Regions from separate parts of the Actinoplanes sp. NPDC051861 genome, predicted to be linked through region 2. Evidence: riboswitches for the same ligand, from Rfam matches in the RefSeq annotation. Region 2 holds a riboswitch; each other region holds the start of a gene.
The links. A riboswitch is a leader RNA that binds a small molecule or an ion and turns the genes downstream of it on or off. The one in region 2 is predicted to bind cobalamin.

Region 1 (3,273 bases), on a different contig from region 2:
AAAGCGCGCGGGCGGCGTCGGAGTCGAAAGGCAGTCGCAGCGTGAAGAACGCGTCCTGCAGACCCATCAGGCCCAGCCCGACCGGCCGCCAGCGCGGATTCGAGGCGGCCGCCTGCTCCGATGGGTAATGGTTGATGTCGATCACCCGGTCCAGGAAGACGACCGCGGTCCGCACCGTGGACCGCAACCGCTCCCAGTCCACGCCCTCCGCCGTGACGTGCGCGCCCAGGTTGATCGATCCCAGGTTGCACACCGCCGTCTCGTCGTCGCTGCTCACCTCGAGGATCTCGGTGCACAGGTTCGACAGGTGGATCACGCCGCCGGCGCCGGTCTGGTTGGACAGCGCGTTGGAGCGGTCCTTGAAGGTCATCCAGCCGTTGCCGGTCTGCGCGAGCGTGCGCATCATCCGCCCGTACAGATCCCGCGCCCTGACCGTCCGCACCGCCTTCTTCTCGGCGTTGCGGTAGGCCGCGTCGAACTCCGCGCCGTAGAGGTCCGGCAGCTCGGGCGCGTCCGACGGGTCGATCAGCGACCAGTCCTCGTCCGCCTCCACCCGGCGCATGAACTCGTCCGGGATCCAGTTGGCCAAGTTCAAGTTATGCGTACGCCGTGACTCCTCACCCGTGTTGTCGCGCAGCTCCAGGAACTCCTCGATGTCCGGGTGCCACGGCTCCAGATAGACGCACGCCGCACCCTTGCGCCGCCCGCCCTGGTTGACGGCCGCCACCCCGGCGTCGAGGGTCTTCAGGAACGGCACGATCCCGTTCGAGCGCCCGTTGGTGCCGCGGATCAGCGCGCCCCGCCCCCGGACCCGTGACCAGGCGATCCCGATGCCGCCGGAGAACTTCGACAGCCGCGCGACCTGGTGGTACCGCTCGTAGATCGAGTCGAGCTCGTCGCGCGGCGAGTCGACCAGGAAGCACGACGACATCTGGGTGTGCCGGGTACCCGAGTTGAACAGCGTCGGCGAACTGGGCAGATAGGCCAGCGACGCCATCAGCCGGTAGAAGCCGATCGCCTCGGCGGGGTCGTGGGACAGCCCACACGCCACCCGCATCAGCCAGAACTGCGGTGTCTCCACGACGAGCCGGTCCTGCGGGTGCCGGAGCAGGTAGCGGTCGGCGACCGTACGCAAACTGAAGTACTCGAACCGCAGGTCGTTGCGGACGTAGACGGCCCCGTCGAGCTCGGCGGCGTGACGGGCCACGAACGCGGCGGTGCCGTCGCCGATCAGGCCCAGCCGGTGCGCGTACCGGATGGACTGGCTGAACGTGGCGACGCCCTGGCCGCGGACCTCCCGGTCCACGTACGCCGCCAGCAGCCGGGCGGCCAGTCTCGAGTACTGCGGCTCCTCGCCGATCAGATCCGCCGCCGTCTGGATCAGCAGCCGGTCCAGCTCGTCGGCCGTCGCGCCGTCGTGGAGCCCGCTCATCGCCCTGGTGACGACCCGCAGCGGATCCACGTCGTCCAGACCGGCGGCCTCCGCCGCGAGATCGCGCCCGCGGACCCGCTGCTGCGGTACCCCGATTCGCTCCGAAGTGGCTGTCACAGCCCTCTCCTCCATGCCCTCTCGACAGGTCTCGGGCACGCAGGACGACGCCACCGGGCTCGCGCGCGGCGGCCGGCTCCTCGGCGTCGGCCGTCCCACGCGGCCTTCGACCGCCGCACGCGGCGCGTGCGGCGCGCTGGCAGGTCTTCGGACTCGTGGGCGCTGTCGCTCGTTCCTACTGGCCGTCGCTTCCCAGGCCGGGGTGGCCCAGTGCTTCATGACGGCGGTCGTTCCCACTCACCGCTGCGGGGCAGTCCCGGTTTCCCACCGGGTTCCCTGTTGCCTCGGGCGCCACAGTGCGGCGCCCGAACCAGCTGCGTGGGAGACCATATATGGGCTAGATCAGAAAGTCATACCCAACATGCTGTGTGTCGTGTTGTTCACGCCCAGGTGACCGGCAGCGCGTGGACGCCGAAGACGAGCATCTCGTTGCGCAGCGGGACCCGCTCGGCGGGCACGGCCAGCCGCAGGTCCGGCAGCCGGGTGAAGAGCTCGCTCAGGCCGACCCGCATCTCCACCCGGGCCAGCTGCTGGCCCAGGCACTGGTGGATGCCGTGCCCGAACGCCAGGTGCGAGGGACGCGGGCGGTGCACGTCGAGCCGGTCCGGGTCGTCGAACTGCCGGGCGTCCCGGTTGGCCTCCGGCGTGGCGATGACGACGGTGGCCCCGGCCGGAATGTCCACCCCGCCGACCGTCATGGACTCGGTGGCCACTCGGCTCACGCCGAGCTGGATGATCGAGAGGAACCGCAGCAGCTCCTCGATCGCGTTGTCGAGCAGCGCCGGGTCGCCACGCAGCGCGGCGAGCTGCGCCGGGTTCTGCAGCAGCGCGAACGTGCCGAGCGCGAGCATGTTGGCGGTGGTCTCGTGTCCGGCGCCGAGCAGCACGACCGCGATGTCGGTGAGCTGCGCGTCGGTCAGCGGCGGGTCGGCGTCGCGGATGAGCCCGGACAGGATGTCGTCTCCCGGGGTCTCGCGCTTGGCGCGTACCAGCTCGGCCATGAAGGCGTAGAGGCCGGCGGCGGCCCGCATCCGCTCGTCCGGCGGGGTCGTGGCGTTGAGCGCGGTGGCGGTGCGCTGCTGGAACCGGTCGCGCTCGGCGTAGTCGACACCCAGCAGCTCGCAGATCACCAGCGACGGGATGGGCAGGGTGTACGCCGGACCAGGTCGGCCTCGGTGCCCTCCTTACGGCCTGCCGTCCTCGCAGCGCGGCGGGTGGGTCGAACGGCCGGCCGGTGCGCGAGAGGAACTCCGTGGGCAGCAGCCGGTGCAGTGCCGTGGTCGACTGTGTCCTTCTCGCCTGTTCAGCCGGGCCGGTCACCGCGAACCTCCCATCGACGGACGTCACTGGAGAGCTCGTGTCAGCTTACTGTCCGGTGTGGCCGGGCGGCGGATCTTGCCGATAGGTTCACCTGATGGCCGACTTCTCCCGTGCGTACGGCGTGCAGGTCGGCGACCACAACGTTCAGCACAACTACTTCACGCAGCGCCGGCCGGTCAGCTGGCCCTGCCGGGTGGGTGTGGTCCCGCCACCGGCCACCGGCCGTCAGCCCCGCCCGGCCGACCGGGACCTGGCCGGCGCGGGCGAGGCCGTGGTGGTGACCGGCCTGGGCGGCGTCGGCAAGACGCAGCTGGCCGTCAACCTGGCCGAGCAGCTCTGGTCCGAGGGCGCGGTCGACCTGCTGATCTGGGTCACCGCGACCACCCGGGCCGGTGTCCTCTCGA
Region 2 (3,273 bases):
GCCCGCCCAGTGCACCGGGAGGCCGTCGATGAAGCGCGACGTCGCGGCGGCGTCGGCGCGGACGTCGGCCAGGGACCTCGCGCATCCGGGACGGCCCGCGCAGGCGGTGACCCCGACCCAGGGGGAGTCTGCCGCCGTCGGCAGACCCGCCGCGATCAGGCGATCGGTCCAGGTGGGTGCCGCGGTGCGTGGCAGATCGGGCACGACGACTCCCCGCCAGGGCGTGATGATCAGCCTGTCGGACGATTCCAGGACCTTCATGGGTACGGCGGACAGGCGACCCAGCGGAACCAGAGCACCGACCGCGACCAGCCCGTCCGGCTGCTCCAGCACACCGAGAAACGCCCCGGGCTCCAGGGTGGACAGAACGAACGTTCTGTCCGCCTCCAGCCCTCCGTGTTCGGCGGCAGAGAGAACGTTCGTTCTCCCTGACACCGGCTCCCCTGGATCCGCGGCGGAAAGAACGTTCGTTCTTCCAGGCCGTGGGGGAGGCAGTCCTAGTGCGGCGGCGACCCGGGCTGAGACGCGGGTGGGGCCGTCGGTCAGTTCGCGCAGGCGCCATGCGGCGGGGGCGTCGGCGCGCTGGGCCTCGCGTTCGGCCAGGAAGGCGTGTGCGGCGGCAATCAGGGTGGGCACCACGCGGTCCGGAGCGACACGGAGACCGGTGTCGTGGTCGGCGAAGCGGATCGCGAACGAGGGGCCGGCGGGTACCGCGGCGACGTCGGAGGCGAGCGGGACGTGTCCGATCGCGAACAGGAATTTCCCCGGAAGGAGGGACAGCTCGGGATCGGCGCAGATCGCGGTGTCCAGCAGGGGGACCAGCTCGCGGATCATTGCTGACGGGATCGGCGGTGCCGCGATGTTCCGTACGCTGTCATGGGTTGTCGAAGGCAGCAGGCCCGCCTCGCGCAAGCGGGTCGCCAAGGTCTCCGCGTCCTCGGCCCGCAGTGCTCTGAGCTGGAGATTCGCTCGCGAGGTGAGTTCCAGGCAGCCGTCGCCGAACTCCTCCGCGAGCGCACGCAAGGTCCCCAGTTGCGCACCGGTCAGCACCCCGCCGGGCAGCCGGACGCGCGCCAGCAGCCCGTCGGCGGCGGCATGCAGCCGCAGCGCGCTCGGGCAGGCGTCGACGTCGGACGATCGGGGGGAGGTCACCGACCGGATACTACGGGCGGCCCGGGACCGCTCCGGGGTCGGCAGTGTCACAGCTCCGGCCCGGACCGGCGTCGAGTAGCGTGTGCCGGAACTGAATACTCACGAGCGGCGACGCCGCGGAGGAAGCCGGTGCGAATCCGGCGCGGTCCCGCCACTGTCACCGGGTGTCTGCCCGGGAGCCAGGAACTCCGGTCGCCGTGATCTCTACTACCCGGGGCGCGGACCCCGAGGGGGAGCGCACGCGTGTTTCTGCTGCTGTCGACGTCGGACACCGACCTGCTCAGCGCCCGGGCCGGCGGCTCCGCCTGGCGCCTGGCCAACCCGGCCCGGACCTCGGTGGACGATCTGCCCGGCCTGCTGGACGGGGTCGACCTGGTCGTGGTGCGCATCCTCGGCGGGCGCCGTGCCTGGGAGGAGGGCCTCGACGCCCTGCTCGCCGGTGCCGTGCCGGTGGTGGTGCTCGGTGGCGAGCAGGCGCCGGACGCCGAGCTGATGAAGCTGTCGACGGTGCCGGCCGGCGTGGCCGCGGACGCCCATGTGTACCTGGCGCAGGGTGGCGCGCCGAACCTCGCCTCGCTCCACGACTTCCTCTCCGACACGGTGCTGCTGACCGGGACCGGATTCGAGCCGCCGTCCTCCGCGCCGGACTGGGGTGTGCTCCCACGGGAGTCGGCGCCCGGATCGCCGACCGTCGCGGTGCTCTACTACCGCGCTCACCACATGGCCGGGAACACCGCCTTCGTGGAGACGCTGTGCCAGGCGATCGAGGCCAAGGGCGGCGCGGCGCTCCCGATCTTCACGGCTTCGCTGCGGACCGCGCCGCCGGAACTGCTCGCCGAGCTGCGCAAGGCTGACGCGCTCGTGGTGACGGTGCTGGCCGCCGGGGGCACCCGCCCGGCCACCGCGTCGGCGGGCGGGGACGACGAGGCCTGGGACGTCGGTGTCCTCGCCGACCTGGACGTGCCGATCCTCCAGGGACTCTGCCTGACCAGCTCGCGTGCCGCGTGGGAGGACAGCGACGGCGGGTTGTCGCCGCTGGACGCGGCCACCCAGGTGGCGATCCCGGAGTTCGACGGGCGGATCATCACGGTGCCGTTCTCGTTCAAGGAGATCGACGCTGACGGCCTGTCGGTCTACGTGGCCGATCCGGAGCGGGCCTCGCGGGTCGCCGGGATCGCGGTGGCGCACGGACGGCTGCGGCACGTCCCGCCGGCTGATCGCCGCGTCGCGCTGATGTTGTCGGCGTATCCCACCAAACACTCCCGCATCGGCAACGCCGTCGGCCTGGACACCCCCGCCTCGACGGTTGCGCTGCTGGCCGCGCTGCGCTCGCGCGGTTATCAGGTCGGCGACTTCGTGGACTTCGATGGCGACGGGCTGATTCACGCGCTCATCGCCGCCGGTGGGCAGGACCCGGACTGGCTGACCGAGGAGCAGCTGGCGGGCAACCCGGTGCGGATCCCGGGTGCCCGCTACACGGAGTGGTTCTCGACGCTCCCCGCCGACTTCCGGGAGAGCGTGGAGCAGCACTGGGGCGCGGCGCCCGGCTCGCTGTACGTGGACAACGGCGACATCGTCCTCGCCGCCCTGCGCGACGAGAACGTCGTGGTGATGGTGCAGCCGCCGCGCGGGTTCGGTGCCAACCCGGTGGCGATCTATCACGACCCGGACCTGCCGCCGAGCCACCACTACCTGGCGGCGTACCGGTGGCTGGCGGACGACTTCGGCGCGCACGCCGTCGTGCACGTCGGCAAGCACGGGAACCTGGAGTGGCTGCCGGGCAAGAACGTGGGCATGTCGGCGTCGGACGGGACGGACGCGGCTCTGGGCGACCTGCCGCTGATCTACCCGTTCCTGGTCAACGACCCCGGTGAGGGCACGCAGGCCAAGCGCCGGGCGCACGCGACGCTGGTCGATCACCTGATCCCGCCGATGGCGCGGGCGGAGTCGTACGGCGACATCGCCCGGCTGGAGCAGCTGCTGGACGAGCACGCCACGATCGCGACGCTGGACCCGGCGAAGCTGCCGGCCATCCGGGCGCAGATCTGGACGCTGATCCAGGCGGCGAAGATGGACCACGACCTCGGGCAGGTGGCCCGGCCCGGTGACGAGGACTTCGAC
Region 3 (3,273 bases), on a different contig from region 2:
GTGCCGCTGCGGAATCCCGTCATCGCCGGTTCGCCGTCGGTCACCGCACACTCCCGGGCCAACGCCGGTGACCTGCCGGTCTTCGCCGCCTCCCCAGGGGTGTTCGAGGCGGCCGCGGTGACGGTGAGCGCCGGGCGGCTCTACGACACGTTCCATGACGGGCGCGGTGAGCCGGTCGCGGTGCTCGGCGCGGGGGCCGCCCGGCGGCTCAACATCCACCAGCTCAGCGGGCGCCCGGCGGTGTTCATCGACGGCACCGCGTTCACCGTGGTCGGCATCATCTCCGACACCCGCCGCCTGCCCGAACTCCTCCTCGGCGTCCTGCTGCCCCGCACCACGGCGGAGAACCTCTACCCGCCACCGGACCCGGTCTCCAACCCGGCCCGCATGGTGATCGAGACCCGCCTGGGCGCGGCGAACCTGATCGCGCGGCAGGCCCCGGTAGCCCTCCGCCCCGACCAGTCCGCCCTGCTCAAGGCCGCCGCCCCACCCGACCCTCGCGGCCTGCGCGACAGCGTCGACACCGAACTCTCCGGCCTCTTCCTGGCCCTGGCCGGCATCTGCCTGGTGATCGGCGCGGTCTCCATCACGAACACGACCCTCGTCGCCGTGATGGAACGCGTGGGCGAGATCGGCCTGCGCCGCGCCCTCGGCGCCCGCCCCCGCCACGTAGCGATCCAATTCCTCTGCGAGTCGACGGCCCTGGGCGCCCTGGGTGGCCTGATCGGGACGGCTCTCGGGGTGGGGGTGGTGCTCGCGGTCGCGCTCCAGCAGGAGTGGACCGTGGTCCTGGACCCGGCGACCGTGCTGCCGGCTCCACTTGCCGGCGCCGTCACGGGCATGCTGGCCGGCGCATACCCGGCATTTCGGGCCGCGGCCATCGAGCCGGTGGAGGCCCTGCGGCGCTGAGGTCCCCGGCTCTGCGGTTTCCTGGGCGGCGCATGATGAGAGCCACTCGGGGTGGGGGTGCGTTGACGGTAGGGCGTGCCGTGAGAAAGAGTGACCGGCGAGCGGTTGCGGAGGAACCCGGTGCGAGTCCGGGACGGTCCCGCCACTGTGACCGGGGAGCGACCCGCTGACCAGCGCCACGGCCCGTGTGGGCCGGAAGGCGAGCGGGGAACGTCGATCCGGGAGTCAGGAGACTCCGGCCGCTCGCGACGACCGACGCGCGGGCGTGGACACCCGCCGGAAGGGATTCCCCGTGACGAGTCCGTACCCGTTCTCGGCCGTGGTCGGCCTGGACGACCTGCGCCTGGCGCTCCTGCTCACCGCTGTCTCGCCGGCTGTCGGCGGGGTTCTCGTCAGGGGTGAGAAGGGCACCGCCAAGAGCACCGTCGTCCGCGCGCTGGCCGGGCTGCTGCCGGAGGTCGAGGTGGTGCGCGGCTGCCGGTTCGCCTGTGACCCGGCGGCGCCCGACCCGGACTGCCCGGACGGCCCGCACCCGTCAGCGCCGGCGTCCGTCCCGGAGGGTCCCCACGTGGCGGCAACGGAGTTGAACGGGGTGCGTTCGGCACGGCTCTCGCGTGCGGCCACTCTTGTGGAACTGCCGGTCGGTGCTACCGAGGACCGAGTGGTGGGCACGCTTGATCTGCAGCGGGCGCTCAGTGACGGGGTGAAGGCCTACGAGCCGGGGCTGCTCGCGGCGGCGCATCGCGGGGTGCTCTATGTGGACGAGGTGAATCTGCTTCCCGATCACCTGGTCGATCTGCTGCTGGACGCGGCGGCCATGGGGCGGGCGCACGTCGAGCGGGACGGGGTGTCGGTCAAGCACGCGGCCCGTTTCATGCTGGTCGGGACGATGAACCCGGAGGAGGGTGAGCCGCGGCCGCAGCTGGTGGACCGGTTCGGGCTGGTGGTGAACGTGGCGGCGCCCCGGGACGCCAGGCAGCGGGCCGAGGTGGTCCGGCGGCGGCTGGCGTACGAGGCTGACCCGGGCGGATTCGCGGCGCGGTTCGGTGCGGCGGAGCGGGAGTACGCGCAACGGATCGCGGTGGCTCGGGCACGGCTGGGCGCGGTGACGCTTCCGGACGCGGAGCTGGACCGGATCGCGCGGGTCTGCCTCGCCTACGGGGTGGACGGGATGCGAGCGGACATCGTCGTGGCTCGCTGCGCGGTGGCCCTGGCGGCCTGGCACGGCCGTGCGTCGGTTACGGCAGAAGATGTACGCGACGCCGCGCGCCTGGCACTGCCCCACCGGCGCCGGACCGATCCACTCGATCCTCCCGGTACCGACGAGGAGAAACTCGAGGAGGCCCTGGCGTCGGCGGAGCGTCAGGCGGAGGAGGAACGCCGGGCCGAACCGGACGATCATCGGGCTGACGGGGACAGTCGTGACGGCGTGGATCGCGGCGCCGGGGAGGACGATCCGGACCCGGACGGAGACGGCCCGCACGGTGGTGGTGGTCCGCAAGGGCCCCGCAACGGCGGCCCTCAGGGCGGTGGCGGTGCCGGTCCTCAGCAGAACGGATCGGAAGCCCCTGAGCAGGCGCCGCAGCCGGCCGGTGCGGTGGCGAGTGCCGGTGTGGCATACCGGACCCGGACGCTTCGGATCTCGGCTCGGGGCGAGGGCGGACACGCGGGCCGGCGGTCGCCGGCTTTCGCGCGGCGGGGCCGGGTCGTGGGCAGCCGGACTCCGAACGGCAAGCTGTCCGGCGCGCCGCACCTGCCGGCCACCCTGCGGGCGGCGATCGACCGGGCGGCGATCGGCGGGACCGGGTCGGTGCGGGTGGTGCCGGGTGATCTGCGGGAGTCGGTACATGTCGGGCGCGAGGCGAATCTCGTGCTGTTCGTGGTGGACGCGTCCGGGTCGATGGCGGCGCGGAAGCGGATGAGCCTCGTGAAGACGGCGGTGCTGTCGTTGCTGCGGGACGCGTATCAGCGGCGGGACCGGATCGGGATGATCACGTTTCGGGGGAGTGCGGCTGAGGTGGTGCTGCCGCCCACGTCCAGTCACGAGGTGGGTGTGATGCGGCTGGCGGCGCTGCGGACCGGTGGGCGCACGCCGCTCGCCGCGGGGCTGCGGGCGGCGATCCGGACCATCGGTACCGAGCGGCGGCGCGATCCGCGACGCCGGCCGTTGCTGGTGCTGGTCACGGACGGGCGCTCGACCAGTGGGCCGGACCCGGAGCTGCTCGCGCCGGCGCTGTCGGGGGTGGCCACCGTGGTGGTCGACTGCGAGTCCGGTCCGATTCGGCTCGGGCGGGCGCGTCGTCTTGCCGTGGCGCTCGGTGCTGAGGTGATGCCGCTCGAGCGGTTGGAGGCGACGACCGCCGG

Region 1: linked by a shared signal. The riboswitch ahead of AB0M02_RS20820 (ribonucleoside-diphosphate reductase subunit alpha) and the one ahead of cobN (cobaltochelatase subunit CobN) in region 2 are both predicted to bind cobalamin.
Region 3: linked by a shared signal. The riboswitch ahead of AB0M02_RS13220 (VWA domain-containing protein) and the one ahead of cobN (cobaltochelatase subunit CobN) in region 2 are both predicted to bind cobalamin.

What each region holds. Positions count from the first base shown of each region.
Region 1 is NZ_JBFAYE010000007.1:34,883-38,155, reverse strand. It holds gene AB0M02_RS20820 (ribonucleoside-diphosphate reductase subunit alpha) at 1-1,564, opposite strand, end outside; cobalamin riboswitch at 1,670-1,879, opposite strand; gene AB0M02_RS20815 (cytochrome P450) at 1,930-2,679, opposite strand; gene AB0M02_RS20810 (tetratricopeptide repeat protein) at 2,964-3,273, shown strand, end outside.
Region 2 is NZ_JBFAYE010000001.1:1,339,901-1,343,173, forward strand. It holds gene AB0M02_RS06450 (precorrin-3B synthase) at 1-1,152, opposite strand, end outside; cobalamin riboswitch at 1,245-1,364, shown strand; gene cobN (cobaltochelatase subunit CobN) at 1,396-3,273, shown strand, end outside.
Region 3 is NZ_JBFAYE010000003.1:527,241-530,513, forward strand. It holds gene AB0M02_RS13215 (ABC transporter permease) at 1-909, shown strand, start outside; cobalamin riboswitch at 1,020-1,145, shown strand; gene AB0M02_RS13220 (VWA domain-containing protein) at 1,202-3,273, shown strand, end outside.